4 regions of the Vibrio sp. BS-M-Sm-2 genome follow, and region 3 is predicted to be linked to each of the others. Evidence: predicted binding sites of a transcription regulator. Region 3 holds the regulator's gene; each other region holds the start of a gene.
The links. Region 3 encodes PurR, which represses purine synthesis genes. Its sites were predicted from a motif close to TNANGNAAACGTTTNCNTNA; they were not measured.
Positions count from the first base shown of each region.

Region 1: the regulator PurR is predicted to act here: its motif matches at 1,564-1,583, upstream of AB8613_RS13245 (NupC/NupG family nucleoside CNT transporter).
Region 2: the regulator PurR is predicted to act here: its motif matches at 2,126-2,145, upstream of pyrD (quinone-dependent dihydroorotate dehydrogenase).
Region 4: the regulator PurR is predicted to act here: its motif matches at 2,142-2,161, upstream of AB8613_RS22755 (formate--tetrahydrofolate ligase).

Region 1 is NZ_CP167894.1:2,865,106-2,869,313, forward strand. It holds gene AB8613_RS13235 (lytic transglycosylase domain-containing protein) at 1-332, shown strand, start outside; gene AB8613_RS13240 (LysR family transcriptional regulator) at 504-1,424, shown strand; gene AB8613_RS13245 (NupC/NupG family nucleoside CNT transporter) at 1,630-2,829, shown strand; gene AB8613_RS13250 (cation:proton antiporter) at 2,994-4,208, shown strand, end outside.
Region 2 is NZ_CP167894.1:54,057-58,264, forward strand. It holds gene AB8613_RS00145 (NAD-glutamate dehydrogenase) at 1-1,924, shown strand, start outside; gene pyrD (quinone-dependent dihydroorotate dehydrogenase) at 2,273-3,283, shown strand; gene AB8613_RS00155 (cell division protein ZapC) at 3,489-4,037, shown strand.
Region 3 is NZ_CP167894.1:3,107,078-3,111,285, forward strand. It holds gene AB8613_RS14270 (DUF2007 domain-containing protein) at 1-43, opposite strand, end outside; gene AB8613_RS14275 (TVP38/TMEM64 family protein) at 90-770, opposite strand; gene AB8613_RS14280 (TfoX/Sxy family DNA transformation protein) at 904-1,494, opposite strand; cyclic di-GMP riboswitch class I at 1,622-1,707, opposite strand; gene purR (HTH-type transcriptional repressor PurR) at 1,878-2,882, opposite strand; gene torD (molecular chaperone TorD) at 3,199-3,846, opposite strand; gene torR (two-component system response regulator TorR) at 4,103-4,208, shown strand, end outside.
Region 4 is NZ_CP167895.1:1,528,686-1,532,893, forward strand. It holds gene AB8613_RS22745 (CreA family protein) at 1-465, shown strand, start outside; gene AB8613_RS22750 (inosine/guanosine kinase) at 594-1,898, shown strand; gene AB8613_RS22755 (formate--tetrahydrofolate ligase) at 2,192-3,940, shown strand; gene AB8613_RS22760 (diguanylate cyclase) at 4,177-4,208, shown strand, end outside.

The DNA.
Region 1 (4,208 bases), 240 kb from region 3:
CTAACTATCTCAGCCAATCAGGCTGGGAGGACAAATATACTTGGGGTCGTCAGGTACACGTTCCATCAACTGTTTCTATTGATATGCAAGGCCGAGACGAAGACAAAGCGAAATATCTAAAAGAGTGGTCTGAACTCGGTATTAAGCGTTATGACGATCGCCCACTACCAACGCTTGATGAAGACATCAAAGCGTGGTTGATAATGCCGGATGATGAAACCGGACGTTCGTACCTCATTTACAACAACTACAATGTGTTAATGAAGTGGAATCGTTCTTACTACTTTGCTTTGGCAGTAAGCCATCTAGCCGACAGAATTAAGTTTGATTAATCGGCCTGATTTGATTAGTAGACTTAATTTGGTTAATTGATTTAGGTCGCTTTGAATAGCATTTGGCCTACTATAGGCAAAACGAACTAAAGGACTCTTCGGAGTCCTTTTTAATTTTATATTTCAGAGACTTAAGAAGGTGGTCTTGTGCTAACAGATAGAGCTGCACAGATGGTGATATTCCATGCGTTGATCAAACACGAAGGTTTTACCAGTGCTGCAAAAAGCTTGAACGTTTCGGTGTCCCACATCAGTAAGCAGGTTGCTTTGCTTGAAGACTCCATTGGCATCAAGCTAGTACAACGAACCACACGTAGCCTAACGCTAACCGAAGCAGGAGACGTGTTCTACCAACACTGTGAGCAGCTGTTCAATACGGTAAAAGCGGCTCAAATGGATATGGACAGCCAACGTGATGATATCTCTGGAATCTTGCGCGTTGGATTGTCACAGTCATTTGGCACACTGCATATCATTCCAGCGATTGATCAACTCAGACAGCTTTATCCTCAGTTGAGAATCGAGGTCCACTTGTTCGACTATAAGGTGGACATGATTGAAGAACGCTTGGATCTTTGGATCACCAATAATGAAGACTTACCTGAAGGTTACATTGCACAGCGATTAGCAGACAGCCAGTTTGTGGTGGCAGCATCGCCCGACTACCTGATTAAAGCGGGTACTCCTCATGTGCCTTCCGATCTAATTGACCATAACTGTCTTATTTATCGCAGCCGTGAACGAGACTACACATCGTGGGCGTTTGATAACGGGCAAGAAAACCTCAGTGTCAAAGTAGCGGGCGATTACTCGGTCGATTTGGCTGAGGCAGTACGAGACGCGGCAGTATCAGGATGGGGCGTTGCTTATCTGGCGACTTACTTGGTGAAAGAAGAGTTTAGAACGGGCAAGTTGATTCAAGTATTGCCAGAGTGGCGAGCCAGTCAGCTAATGCCATTTTATGCCGTTTACCCGAGCCGAAAGAACATGCCGAAGAAGCTTTCAGCGGTGATTGAGTTCATTAAAAACCATATCGGGTCTCCGACGTATTGGGATGAAAACCTCAAAACCTGCGTTGAGCTGCACCGTTAACTGTTTCCTAATCTATAAATATAATTTCCATATGGAAAAAGTATACTTTTCGAGCAAGTTAAATCATTAAAATTCAATACTTTAATATAATCATAGATGAGACAGTGATAATCCCAACATCACATTAACAACCGCACCTTGCCGCAAACGATTTCCTCTATACAATGCGTCGCCTTTCCTATCTACAACTTTTAGGTTGACGCACATGGCTTCCCTACTTGGAATTATCACTATTTTAGTTGCCGCTTGGTTACTATCTACGGACAGAAAAAATATTCCACTAAGAACAGTCTCTTTGGCTTTCTTATTACAAATCTCATTCGCGCTATTGGTTCTGTATGTACCAATGGGTAAAGAAGCGTTGAATGCAGCCACGGGTGCGGTATCTAGCTTGATTAACTACGGTCAAGAGGGGATTAACTTCCTATTTGGTGGCCTAACGAATAACGGATTTGTTTTCGCGATTAATGTTCTTGGCATCATTATCTTTTTCTCTGCACTGATCTCTGGTTTGTACCACATTGGCTTTATGCCAAAGGTGATCAACCTTATTGGTGGTGCGCTACAGAAATTCTTGGGTACAGGCCGCGCGGAATCACTGTCTGCAACAGCGAACATCTTTGTTGGCATGATTGAAGCGCCATTGGTGGTTAAACCTTACCTAAAGCACATGACGGATTCACAACTGTTTGCTGTAATGGTGTGTGGCTTGGCTTCTGTAGCTGGTGGCACGCTAGTGGGTTATGCCTCGCTTGGCGTTGACCTAAACTTCCTGATCGCTGCGGCATTCATGTCTGCTCCTGCTGGTCTATTGATGGCCAAGATTTTGGTACCAGGTAATGCAGATGAGGCTCAAGAAAATATTGAGTCTGACGTTGAAATTCCACGAGCAACAAACGTAGTTGAGGCAATGGCAGATGGGGCTATGTCTGGACTTCGTATTGCCGTTGCGGTGGGTGCAACACTTCTTGCCTTTATCAGTGTGATTGCAATGCTGAATGGCTTGCTAGGTATCGTTGGCGGCTGGTTTGGCGTAAACCTAAGCTTCGAACTTATCCTAGGTTATGTGTTTGCACCCGTTGCATGGCTGATCGGTGTGCCATGGTCTGAGGCTGTGGTTGCAGGCTCGCTGATCGGTAACAAGATTGTCGTGAACGAGTTCGTGGCTTTCATCCAACTGATGGACGCTAAAGAGGCACTAAGTGAGCACTCACAAGCGATCGTAACTTTCGCTCTATGTGGCTTTGCTAACATCTCTACCATGGCGATTCTGATAGGTGGTTTGGGCAGCTTAGTTCCAGAGCGTCGCTCTTTCATCTCACAATATGGCTTCAAAGCAATTTGTGCAGGTGTGTTTGCTAACTTAATGAGTGCCGCTATTGCTGGCGTTGTACTTTCTCTATAGCTAACTGATCATGACTTTACTCCCCCTATAGTAAAGTAACTGATTAATCACAATAATATTCGGTTAGCGTGAAAAATAGAGCCTATAGTGTAAGAACGTAGGCTTTCTTATTTCATTGAATAGTTTGTACCACAGAGTGTGGTGCAAACCTTTTAGGGACACAAATGGATTTGTCGATTACTTCTTCTTTGGCGTTAATTGGACTCTTGTCTTTAGCTTGTCAGCTGCTCGGCTGGCGTTTACGTCTTCCCGCTATTCTTCCTCTCCTTATCGTTGGCTTGTTGTTAGGCCCTGGCCTGAATATTCTAAATCCCGATGCCATTTTCGGTGATGTGCTGTTTCCTATGATTTCGTTAGGTGTTGCTATCATCCTGTTTGAAGGGGCATTGACCCTAAATTTCAAAGAAATCAGAGGCCATGGCCGGATGGTGACTCACCTCGTGAGTTTCGGCATGTTGATTACATGGGCGTGTATCGTGGTGGGGGCATACTACTTTGTGGACTTCAGTTGGCCGTTAGCCGCACTGTTTGGTGCATTAGTCGTGGTAACTGGCCCTACTGTAATTGTGCCCATGCTACGCAGTATTCAGCCTAAATCCTCCTTAGGCAGTATCTTGCGATGGGAGGGAATCGTTATCGACCCGATAGGGGCTCTGTTTGCGGTTCTGGTTTACGAATACATTGTCTCTTCAGCCGACCCTACAGGACATGTACTTTCAGCTCTGGGATTAACCTTAGCCATTGGTTTAGGCTTAGGGGTCATCGGTGGCCATTTGATTGCCAAGATGCTGCAAGGGCATTGGGTTCCGCACTATTTGCGTAATGTGGCCGTGCTGACGTTAATGTTGGCGGCGTTCTCGTTTTCCAATGATCTGAGTGAAGAGTCCGGTTTATTAACCGTGACCATCATGGGGATCTGGCTTGCCAACGTGAAGGGCTTGGATATCGAAGACATCATCGAATTCAAAGAAACCCTAACCGTGTTGCTTATTTCTGCGTTGTTTATTCTGTTAGCGAGCAGGCTCGATTCAGGTACTTTTCTCTCGATAGGTTGGGGTGGTGTTGGCCTATTAGCGGTAGTGATGCTGGTGGCGCGTCCTTTAAGTGTATGGATCAGCGGGATCGGCACGGATCTTACTTCGGCGGATAAATGGTTTTTGAGCTGGATGGCACCGCGCGGGATCGTTGCAGCCGCGGTTTCTTCTCTGTTTGCAATCAAGCTTCAAGAGAAGCAATTAATCGAAGGCGCGGATTTACTGGTGCCAATGGTGTTCTTGGTCATCATTGGTACGGTTGTGATTCAAAGCCTTACCGCGAGTTGGTGGGCGAGAAGGCTAGGTGTGACTCAAGAGAAGGCACAAGGCGTTATCTTCTTTGGC
Region 2 (4,208 bases), 510 kb from region 3:
CACAGACTTCACTGCCATTGGTGTGGGTGATATGGCAGGTGACGTATTTGGTAACGGCATGCTGCTATCTAAGCATATTCGCTTACAAGCTGCGTTTAACCACATGCACATCTTCATTGACCCGAATCCAGAATCAGCGTCCAGTTGGGTAGAGCGTGACCGTCTGTTTAATCTGCCTCGTTCAAGCTGGGAAGATTACAATAAAGAGCTGATTTCTCAAGGTGGTGGCATCTTCTCTCGTCGAGCGAAGTCTATCTCTTTAACGCCTGAAATTCAGAAAATGTTGGGTACCAAGAAAGCATCAATGGCACCCAATGACTTGATCAAAACGATCTTGTCTATGCAGGTTGATCTACTTTGGAATGGCGGTATCGGTACTTACGTTAAGTCTTCTAACGAGACTCATACTGATGTGGGTGACCGCGCAAATGACGTGCTACGTATTGATGGCCGTGACCTGAAAGCTAAGGTTGTTGGTGAAGGCGGTAACTTGGGTATGACTCAGTTGGGTCGTATTGAATACGCTCTAACGGGCGGTCGAGTTAATACTGACTTTGTTGATAACGTTGGTGGTGTAGATTGCTCGGATAACGAAGTTAACATTAAGATCTTCTTGAATGGCTTGGTGTCTAATGGTGATCTAACCGTTAAGCAACGTAACCAAGTTCTAGAATCTATGGAAGACGAAGTAGGCGAAATCGTACTAGACGACGCATACTGCCAAGCTGAATCTATCTCTGTTACTGAGCATCAAGGTGTTGGCTTAGTAAAAGAGCAAATCCGCTTTATCCACACAATGGAAAAAGCAGGACACTTAGACCGTGGTTTGGAATACATCCCAGATGACGAAACGCTGCTAGAGCGTGAGAAGCAGGGCCAAGCACTAACAAGACCTGAATTATCAGTATTGATCGCTTACGGTAAAATGGTCCTAAAAGAAGATCTTGTGAGTGATGATATTGCGAATGATGAGTTCCATGCTCAACAACTGATGCAATACTTCCCAACAGAGTTACGCCGTAACTATTCTCAGCACATGGATAACCATCCACTTCGTGCAGAGATCATTGCGACTGCACTTGCTAACCAAATGGTTAACGAGATGGGCTGTAACTTTGTGACTCGCTTGCAAGAAGAGACGGGCGCGAACATTGTTGATATTGCGAATGCTTACGCGGCATCACGTGAAATCTACGGCCTGGGTAAGGTATTGAAGAGCATCCGTGAACTGGACAACATCTCAAGTTCTGAAGCTCAATACGAATTGCTTTACCATGTACGCCGTACGCTTCGTCGTCTAGCACGTTGGTTACTAAGAAACCGTACGGGTAAACAGTCAGTGAATGCATTGATTGAGCTTTACCAAGGTGATGTAGTCGCGATTACTGAGAAGCTGGATGAAAACCTAGTAGCTTCAGAAGTAGAAGAGCATCAAGCAATGGCTCAACTATGGATTGACCAAGGTGTCAACGCTGAGCTGGCTAATTCCGTGGCTCGTTTGTCTAGCTTGTACTCAGCACTGGATATATCCACAGTGGCTCGTGAAACAGGTAAAACAGTACAACAAGCTTCTAAGCTTTACTTCAACCTCGGTGATCGTTTGTCACTGCATTGGTTCTTGAAGCAAATTAATGGCCAAGCTGTAGACAACAACTGGCAAGCACTGGCGCGTGCAGCATTCAGAGAAGATCTGGATTGGCAGCAACGTCAGTTAACTGGCCAAGTACTTAACTGTGGTTGTGCTTCAGACATTGATGTAATTAAAGCGCTTGATGACTGGATGGAAAGTAACTCTGTTTCCCTACATCGTTGGGAAAGCATCTTAAACGAATTCAAAGTGGGTTCGGTTCATGAGTTTGCTAAGTTCTCAGTAGCATTGCGTGAATTGATGCTGTTGAATCTAAACTGCATGTCAAAAGACTAGTCACTAGATAAAACGAAAAAAATAAGGGCAGGCCATAAGGTCTGCCTTTTTCGTTTCGGTAAAGTGGGATCCATTGGTCTAACGATTTTTGAAGGGGCAATCTCGACGCACACGTTGTTTGTTGTTAAGTGAGTTGCTTGTTGTTAAGTGAGCTGGTGGCCGTAATGTGGTAAAGGCAAGAAATGAGCTAATAACCTGAAGAAACGATAACGTTTGCTTAATAATGAACCGCATTCGTTAGCAAACTCGATTATCTTACCCTTACAGACAGTAATAGATTGAATAGTTGGGTAAATAAGTAAATAATATCGCCCCGTTTACACGGGGCTTTTTTCTATCGGAGGCACAATGCTTTACCGTCTAGCCAGAACTGGCTTTTTCCAACTTGATGCCGAAAAGGCACATGATCTAGCAATTCAAAATTTCAAACGCTTCACAGGCACGCCTATTGATCTTTTGTATCGCCAACAATTACCTCACCGACCTGTAGAGTGCATGGGTCTTACTTTTAAAAACCCAGTTGGCCTTGCTGCCGGCCTAGATAAAAACGGCGAATGTATTGATGCGTTTGGTGCAATGGGTTTTGGTTTCGTAGAAGTAGGGACTGTTACTCCGCGTCCGCAAGCGGGTAACGACAAACCTCGTTTGTTCCGTCTTGTTGAAGCTGAAGGTATCATCAACCGCATGGGTTTTAATAACCTAGGCGTTGATAACCTTGTTGAGAATGTTAAGAAGTCGAACTACGACGGCATCTTAGGCATCAACATCGGTAAGAACAAAGACACACCAATTGAAAAGGGCGCTGAAGATTACTTGATCTGTATGGAGAAGGTATATCAATACGCTGGTTACATTGCTGTGAACATCTCTTCACCAAACACTCCAGGACTTCGTTCTCTTCAATACGGCGAAGCACTAGACGATCTATTGTCTGAACTGAAAACGAAACAATCTGAACTAGAAGAGAAGCATGGTAAATATGTTCCTCTTGCTCTTAAGATTGCTCCGGATCTAAGTGACGATGAAATCAGCCAAATTTGTGAATCATTGATCAAAAATAAGATCGATGGTGTGATCGCAACGAACACAACATTGGATCGTTCAATCGTTGAAGGCATGAAACATTGCGATGAAGCAGGTGGCCTAAGTGGACGTCCTGTTCAATCTCGCAGTACTGAAGTAGTTCGTAAACTTCACGAAGAGCTGGGTGACAAACTGCCGATCATTGGAGTAGGTGGTGTTGACTCATATGTTGCTGCAAAAGAGAAAATGATGGCAGGCGCTAAGCTTGTACAAGTTTACTCTGGTTTCATTTACAAAGGTCCAGGCCTTGTAGGCGACATCGTTAAAAATCTTTAAACGGCAAGACGCTTTTATTTCTGAAAAGCGACAATCTGGCATCGTCTTAATAAAAGAGACACTGTAACTCACTGAGTTGTAGAGAAAAGCGACAAGAAAGAGGAATTCATTTCCTCTTTTTTTTGCCTATTGCTCAGTAAAATTACTGTAATTGAAGGTAATTTTGCGTTTTACCTAATGGAATGGTTCAACAGTGTGAGACGAAATGATGCTTAAACCTAGCGATACATGGAGTTGGTATTACGATGAGCAGCAATGTTCATTAATGCTAAACCTCGGAGAGGATATGATTTTCAAAACGAATCTGGTCCGTAATAAGCTGGTGGACTGCGCGTTTAGAGATAATGAATTCACCGTTGATGACGCATCTTCATACCAAACCTTCAAAGAACAAATTTCTGGCTTAGAACTGTCTGAGCCTCGCCAAGCTGAACTTGCACTCTATTGTGTGGCAGCAAAGCGCTTCCATAAGCCTGTACAGCCTAAGAGTTGGTTCTTCGACTCACAAGGCACTGGCCATGAATATCCTCAAGAAGGGGATATTGTACAAATGAATAACGAGCATAGCTTAGGGTATTTCATTGTATTAGAAGTGGGAGAGTGTGCGAGCCTATGTGCATTTGTCGACCTAGAAGAGTTCCTATTAACGCCTTCAAAAGGGCTGCGATTTGGAGACTCAATCAAGGTGATGCACGATAGAATGGTAGACGCGAACGCTATCCTTCATCAAGCACACATAGCGATGGTGGGTTAACCTCCAATCTAGTACATCATTTCTACCACGCATCGCAGCACACAAGCGTATAAACCTTCCTCAGAATCGGCTTAATAGCCGATTTTTTTGTGCCTAAAAAACCTCACCCTGATAAATACATCACTGCTTAACCATTTAAATAGTGAACTTACGACTATTTTTTCACCTTAA
Region 3 (4,208 bases):
TGATGTGGGCTTCTGTCGGATTCGATGCACTGAAGATCTTCATTGAAATAGAACCTTATCTGGCTATATGCGTTATTTAGCTATATACGTTATTCAGCCACTGGTGTTGAGCGAAACTTCCCCATCAACCACTTAGCAATAATTGGGAATATACCCAGTAATGCAAATGACAATAGTACTGAAGGCGACACGATGCCCGAAAGTGAATCAATTTCTGCGAGTTGAGTACCTGCATTCAAGAAAACAGCAGTACCCGGCAACATCCCGATTTGACTCGTAATGTAGTAACGACTCACCGACATAGGAGTTAGACCCATCAACAGGTTGATAAGGAAGAATGGGAATACAGGAATTAGACGCAGAGAAAACAAGTAAAATGCGCCGTCTTTTTCAACGCCCTTGTTAATTGTCGCTAACTTGTCACCAAACTTGGTTTGAATCCAGTCACGTAACAGATAGCGGCTACTTAGAAAAGCGAGGGTAGCACCAATTGCACTTGCGAAAGATACCAGCAGTAAACTATTCCAGAAGCCAAATAGAGCAGCTCCAAGCAGGGTAACAACAGCGGCGCCAGGAATTGAGAAAGCAGTGATCATTACATACGCAACAAAATAGATAGCGGCGGCGGCAATAAAGTTGCTGTCAATGTAGTCATTTAAAACGGCTTGTTGGGCCTTGGCATTTTCAAGCGTGAGGTATTGGCCAAAATTGACGCCTAACAAGACGATGATTACTACCAATATAATACCCAATATCATTTTCTTACTCATTGATACTTCCTCTAAATTTTCAATGCATACCGATAGTATAGATAGACAGGCAAAGCTTAGATTAACTTTCAGTAGATATAAAAAAAGCCGCAAAAATGCGGCTTAGTTATGTAGATAGTTTGCACTGACAATGCTAATTGACGCGATTGATAAGCTCTTCACGACGCTGCTGCGGTATAACTGACCAATGTGTACCATTGATCGCACCTTCTAGCGCCCAAAGTAGTTCAATACTGACAGAAGACGCATGCGATTCCTTGATGGCGTTAAATGCGTTTACAGAGCCTGATTCATATAAACGTTCTACGGAATCGATCCCTGCTTTTTTCAACATGCGTTCAGTAGCGAGTCGAAGGTTAGGCAGATCTTTGAGTCGAGTAGGCTTAGCAGAAGACTGCTCGGCTTTTTCTTCTTTAGCAAAACCTAGAGACGTGGTTGCAAGCTGCAAGATTTTTTCTTGGTCTTGCCACAGGCCTTCAGGTAAAGCGAAATATTTAGTAACGACAGGGAAACCACGTTTTTTGTAGACGTACGGTTGAAACCCTTGTTGTTCGAATTGTTTTGTTGTGCATTTTTCTGCTCGTATGTGCAGCTGGTCATTTACAACCAGAGCAAACATAGTGTCATCAGCAAAAAGACCGAAGCCACCAAACATTGAGCGTGATTTTATTTTTCCTAGGGGCTCAAATAACTTCATTGAGTCCTTTAGTATCGGTTTATCCATGTTATTTATCTCGGTGTATTTGAACTACGCCACCAAATAAGCAGGTCCGAGAGATTAGCAAAATGTTGCAATTAAATTGTCAATAAGCCGTAAATTACTAAATTATTAGTACTTACTGCATTTTGCCATCGGTAACCCCGCTACCATACCAACGAGTGGTTTAGGCCGGAAGCTTTGCGTCTCACTTTTTCAAGTGGTTTGCCCTGTGCGTGACTGATTGAATAGAATAAAGTTTTTGTTGAATGAGGCTCACAGTTGATATTTCAAAATGTGATGTTGCTTCAATTAATGATCTTTCCTTTGTGCATATGAGTTCATTATAGCTGTTGATAAAAAAAGCGCACCTAAAGGTGCGCTTGATGCAATTAAACTCGAGTTGTCAATTAATTTAACGTTTTAACTGTACTTCGCTCAACAATTTCAGGGTGCATTTCGAAGACGCGTTTTTCATGATCTTTATCTTTTATGCGCTCTAACAGAATTTCGAATGCATTCTTACCAACACGACGCTTAGGTTGGTGAACCGTAGTTAACGGTGGAGAGAAGTATTCAGCCAGTTCGATGTTGTCGTAACCAATCACGGAAATATCTTCAGGAATGCGAATTCCTTTCTCTTGCAGGCGGCTCATTAGGCCTAGTGCCATTGTGTCATTAAAACAGAATACTGCGGTTGGACGATCTTCCATCTCTACGATTTGCTCTGCAGCAAGAACAGCCGTATCACACTCGAAGTTACCTTCAATGATCATATCATCATCGGCAGTAATCTTTGCTTCATTGAGTGCACGCTTGTAACCAGCGATACGCTCAACACATGCTGCTTTGTCTAAGTGGCCACTTAAACAAGCAATCTTAGAGTGACCGCGTTCAATGAGGTATTTGGTTGCTAGATAGCCACCTTCTTCAGAGTTATCGATGATCTTATCAGCTTGAGAACTCTCTGGACCCCAGTCCATTATTACTTTAGGGATGTCAGCGTGACGGTCTAACATCTCTCTAAGTTCTTCAGTTAGGTCAGAACACATCACTAAGATGCCATCTACACGTTTCTCAGCAAGCATTCGAATGTAATCACGTTGCTTCTCATAGATACCGCCCGTATTACACAGGATCAAAGTGTAACCTTGACGGTAACAGTAGCTCTCAACACCATCGATAACTTCAGAGAAGAATAGGTTAGTTGATTGAGTAACTAGCATGCCGATAGTGCGTGTTGTATTGCACTTCAAACTACGAGCAACTGCACTTGGCGCATAGTTAAGTTCATCTACTGCTTTGTTTACTTTTTCTTGAGTCGCTTCAGCAACAAAGCGAGTTTTGTTGATTACGTGAGAAACGGTTGTTGTTGATACGCCGGCTAAGCGAGCGACATCTTTGATAGTGGCCATGGTTTTATCCTATTAGAAGCTACTTTCCCAAAGTACGGAATGAAGTAGCCGTTAAGCTACCTAACTAAGAGCTTAAATTTGTAGGGCTCTTTGGGTACTAAAGTGCTAAAAAACAAAAAACCGCTATTGAGCGGCTTGTCTTAACACCGAAATGCTCTGAACTTTAATAAGCATAGCATTTCGTGAATGTTTCATATTTTATCGTTTGCGGTCACAATTTTAGACTGACTAGAAATTACTCGCAATAAAATTCACCCAGAAATCCGGGTGAATTGTCACATTCTGCTGAATTTGTTTACCAAATCATCCAATAAACTTATTCACCAGCGAGGTATTGAGTGTCTAATGTGCAGAATGCCAGTAGCAGAGCTGAGACTGAAGCGTAGAAACCGAATTCGTCAACGTCATGACATTTTACGTTGAACCTTGGCACCCAAGTAAGCAGTTGTTGTTCGATAAACTGCTGTTGAACGGCGAACGATTTTTCGAGTTCTTCTTCAAGATCCGTTTCATTAGAACGGATGATCAAGTTACCAAGAAAATCGAGTTCGATAGCGATGTGGTCTGCTGGCTCTTTTAAGTCTTGGTTCACGACTAAGTTGTGCTTGGCCATGATCTCTTCCATATCTCTTGCAGGCTTATCATTTAAAAGGCCAGTTTCGCCGATATACATGGAAGCGTAAGGAAGAGCGCCGTGTTTGTCTGTCTTTAAGAAAAGATCGCAAAAGTCTGCAGACAGTTCTAGTTGGGCATCTTCACGTGTTTGGAGACGGTTCAGTGCATCGACTAAGCGATCAATCGCAGGCTTTAGTGTTTCATTTTCGCCTAAACCAGTTAGGAAAGAACGAATCTCAACAGAGTGGTAGTGATCGAGTTCTTCTTGGGTGAGCTCTTTGGCGAATAAGCTTGATAGCCACCAGTATATTTCGGCTCTTTGCTCGTTGAATGCTTTCGTTTCTTTCATTTGATTAATCCTAATATCGTCTTTCGTAATACCTAGGGTACGAAGGCTGAATAACAAGGTTATTTGCGAAACGCAAAGTTACTCGTTAGTAGTAATGCCTATATTGAATTGCGATGGAAGATAAATAGCAAGGTTTAAGATTGTCTTGTATCAAAAAAAATCCATGTTTCTGGCTTTTATCTCGTGTACTACTAGAATTGTTACGAGTTATGAATAGAATAGTCACTGAAACTATTAAATAAGAAAAGTGGTGTAGATGAGCTATCACGTATTAGTCGTAGAAGATGATGTGGTAACCCGCAGTAAACTGGTTGGATACTTCCAGAACGAAGGTTACACAGTTAGCGAAGCCGAAAGCGGCG
Region 4 (4,208 bases), on a different replicon from region 3:
TTAATAGCAGCAGGTATCATCACAATGTTAGCTGGCTGTTCAGACAATGAGGTTGGCGACGTCTCACTGGGTTTCTTCACCATGAAGGATATCAAGATGTCTTCATTAGATGACGATAAGATCGCAGGTGTTACCTGTCATATCGCATCAATCGAAGCAAACCTAAGTCTCTCTGATCCAAGCGATAGCTCTATCTCTTGTCGCCAAACAGGTGAAATCACACCAGAAATGATAGCTCAAATAGACAAGAGCAAATCAGGCGAAGTGGTATTCAAGCAGTCAAAAAGTATCTTCTTTAAAACAATGAAGGTCCGTCGTATCTACGATGCAGAGAATCAGTCACTGCTTTACTTGTCTTACACCACCAAAGAAACGGAAGGCAGTTTCAAACATAGCCTTTCAACTGTTCCGCTTTGGGGTACAGAGGCTTACGTAGATCCAGCAACGCTTGTTCCCGCTGAATAGCCTCAAGCCAAAGTAAGACTATTCACCTGTACACTCATTGTGCAGGTGATTCAAAATGTAATAAAAATGAAAGAAACAGAAACAAAATGTGATATCATGCGGCAAAATTTTTTCACTGTATTTTTCATATGAAGTTTCCTGGACAGCGTAAATCTAAGCACTACTTTCCAACTCACGCACGTGATCCGTTGGTCAACCAAATTCAACAAACACCTAAGCTTCACCGCGCAACGATTGTCGGTGTTGGCCAAACGATTGTTGATATCGAGGCCCGTGTTGACAACGAGTTCCTAGAAAAATACGAGCTGAGTAAAGGTCACTCACTGGTATTGGAAGAAAGTAAAGCAGATGCGCTGTATGAAGAGTTAGTTGCGCGCGGTTTGATCACGCATCAATACCCTGGCGATACTATCGGCAACACACTGCACAACTATTCTGTACTTGCAGACAGCAAATCTGTACTGCTTGGCGTTATGTCTAAGAAGATTGAAGTTGGCTCATTCGGCTACCGTTATCTGTGCCGCACTTCTTCTCGTATGAATCTAAACCACCTTCAAACTGTTGATGGTCCAATTGGTCGCTGCTACACGCTGATTTCTGAAGATGGCGAACGTACGTTTGCAATCAATGAAGGCCACATGAACCAACTACTTCCAGAAAGCATTCCTGAAAAAGTGTTCGAGAAAGCTTCTGCATTGGTTGTGTCGTCATACTTAATGCGTGGCAAACCTGAAGATCCGATGCCAAAAGCGGTACAAAAAGCGATTGAATATGCGAAAGCACACAATGTGCCTGTTGTACTTACGCTTGGTACTAAATATGTGATCGAAGGTAACGCTGAATGGTGGCAAGAATACCTGAAAGAAAACGTAACCATCGTCGCGATGAACGAAGACGAAGGTGAAGCGCTAACAGGCGAAAAAGATCCTCTGCTAGCTGCTAACAAAGCACTTGAGTGGGTTGACCTAGTTCTATGTACTGCAGGTCCTATTGGCCTATACATGGCAGGTTACACTGACGAGCCAGCGAAACGCGAAACCACACTGCCATTGTTACCGGGTAATATCCCTGAATTCAATAAATACGAATTTAGCCGCGCTATGCGTAAGCAAGACTGCAAAGACCCAGTAAAAGTGTATTCTCATATTGGCCCTTACCTTGGTGGCCCACTTGAAATTAAGAACACAAATGGTGCTGGTGATGGTGCACTTTCAGCACTGTTACACGACATGGCAGCAAACAGCTACCACCACGTGAATGTACCAAACTCTGAGAAACACGAGCACGCTTGTCTAACTTACTCTTCACTGTCTCAAATTTGTAAGTACGCAAACCGTGTAAGCTACGAAGTATTGACTCAGCACTCTCCTCGCCTTTCTCGCGCACTACCTGAACGCGAAGATAGCTTAGAAGAAACATATTGGGATCGTTAATCGACCATATTGGATTGCTGACTGATTGAGGTTAGCGCCTAACTAGATTACCTTTTCCTAAAGGGCTGCCATATGCAGCCCTTTTTGTATTCGACACTAATATAACTGCAGCTGAGGGTAATCTGTTCGAATATTTTGCTCGTTTAAGATTTGATCTCGCGCAATGACTCTTGAGATCTGTCATCTTCCAGCACATAATTCGTGTGGTTTGCCTTTACTTGGCAAATTTATACAGTACCATCGCCACGCAAACGTTTACGTACCACCTTTCGGTTCTGATATAAGGATCAAATATGCTGTCTGATATTGATATTTGTCGCTCTACTCCCCTTAAAAACATCAGTGAGGTTGCCAAGCAAGCAGGCCTGCACCACAACGAACATCAGCCATTAGGGCAATACAAGTCTAAAGTGTCTCTCACATCACTTGAACGCCTCGTCAACCAACAAGATGGTAAATTGGTCGTGGTAACGGCTATCACACCAACGCCTCTTGGTGAAGGCAAAACCGTCACCACTATTGGATTAGCACAAGGCCTCGCAAAGATTAACCAATCTTCCATGGCCTGCATTCGCCAACCTTCAATGGGCCCGGTATTTGGTGTAAAAGGTGGCGCTGCGGGTGGTGGTTACTCTCAAGTCGCCCCTATGGAGCAATTAAATCTACATCTGACGGGTGACATTCATGCTGTGACGGCCGCTCACAACCTCGCTTCTGCCGCCATTGATGCGCGTTTGTATCATGAACAGCGTGAAGGGTTAGAAGCCTTTGAAGTGCGCTCGGGCTTAAAAGCACTAGATATCGACCCAAGTAGAATCGTTTGGCGGCGTGTGCTCGATCATAATGATCGCGCATTGCGCATGATCACGGTTGGCAAGAACGAAGCAAACAAAACAATTAATGGCTTTGAGCGAGAAGATGGATTTGATATCTCAGCCGCTTCAGAGCTGATGGCTATTCTTGCTCTAGCTGATAATCTTCAAGATTTAAGAAAGCGTATCGGACGAGTGGTACTTGCTTACAATAAACAAGGCTTGCCATTGACCGCAGATGATTTCAACGTAGCGGGCGCAATGACAGTGACAATGAAGGACTCTATCGAGCCTACATTGATGCAAACCCTAGAAGGCGTACCGACCCTCATACATGCAGGGCCTTTCGCAAACATCGCCCACGGTAATTCTTCCATTATTGCCGACAAGATAGCATTAAAGCTGAGTGACTTTGTTGTAACTGAAGGTGGTTTCGGCTCAGACATGGGTTTTGAGAAAGCGTGCAACATCAAAGTAAAAGCATCCAACAAGAAGCCTGATTGTGCTGTCGTTGTCGCAACATTGCGTGGATTAAAAGCCAATTCTGGTTTATACGATTTGAAACCGGGTACTCCGTTACCAGATTCAATCTTTAGTGATGACCAAGACGCGCTTATTGCGGGTTTTGAGAACCTGAAATGGCATATCAATAACGTAAAGCAATACCGAGTACCGACAGTTATTGCGATTAACCGATTCCCGCAAGATTCAGCTCAAGAACTAGAAGCATTGAAACAGATGATCACTGACTTTGATTCAAACGTTAGCGTTGAAGTGAGTGAAGCATTTGGTCAAGGCGGCGAAGGCGCGACTCAGTTGGCGCATGCCGTGGTAAAAGCATGCCAAAGTGAGAGTGAATTTAAGCCTTTATACAACTCGGAGCAAAGCATAGAAGAAAAACTGATGGCTGTCGCTGAAGTCGGTTATGGCGCAGCAAGTATCTCGCTATCACCACTGGCGAAAAAACAACTGGCTGAGTTTAATCAACACGGCTATAGCGACCTCTCAGTTTGTTTGGCAAAAACGCCTCTATCGATCTCTACAGAAGCACATATAAAAGGTGCACCAACTCAGTTTAACGTACCCGTTAGAGAGCTAAAACTGTGTGCGGGGGCCGGCTTTATTTACGCGCTGTGCGGAAATGTAATGACCATGCCTGGCCTACCCGACAAACCGGCTTTCATGTCATTAGATATTGATAGTAATGGAAATATTATCGGCCTGAGCTAGATGCCCTTAGCTAGATAAACTGCGAAAAATCGCGATTAACTGGCTCTGATTACAGACTGTATCGATCAATTGAGCAATGATTTTAATACGAAGTGATTGCTCAACAATCAAGCTTTAGTGCAAAAAGTTGCACTAAAATCGTAGTTATATGCGCATCTTATCTTAAGTTCTGGGGCAAGATCACATTAAAAACCCTATAAAATATATAGTATTGCGCTGATTCTTTAAGGACAGTGATGAATACGAGTATAAAAAAACTAGTCAGCCA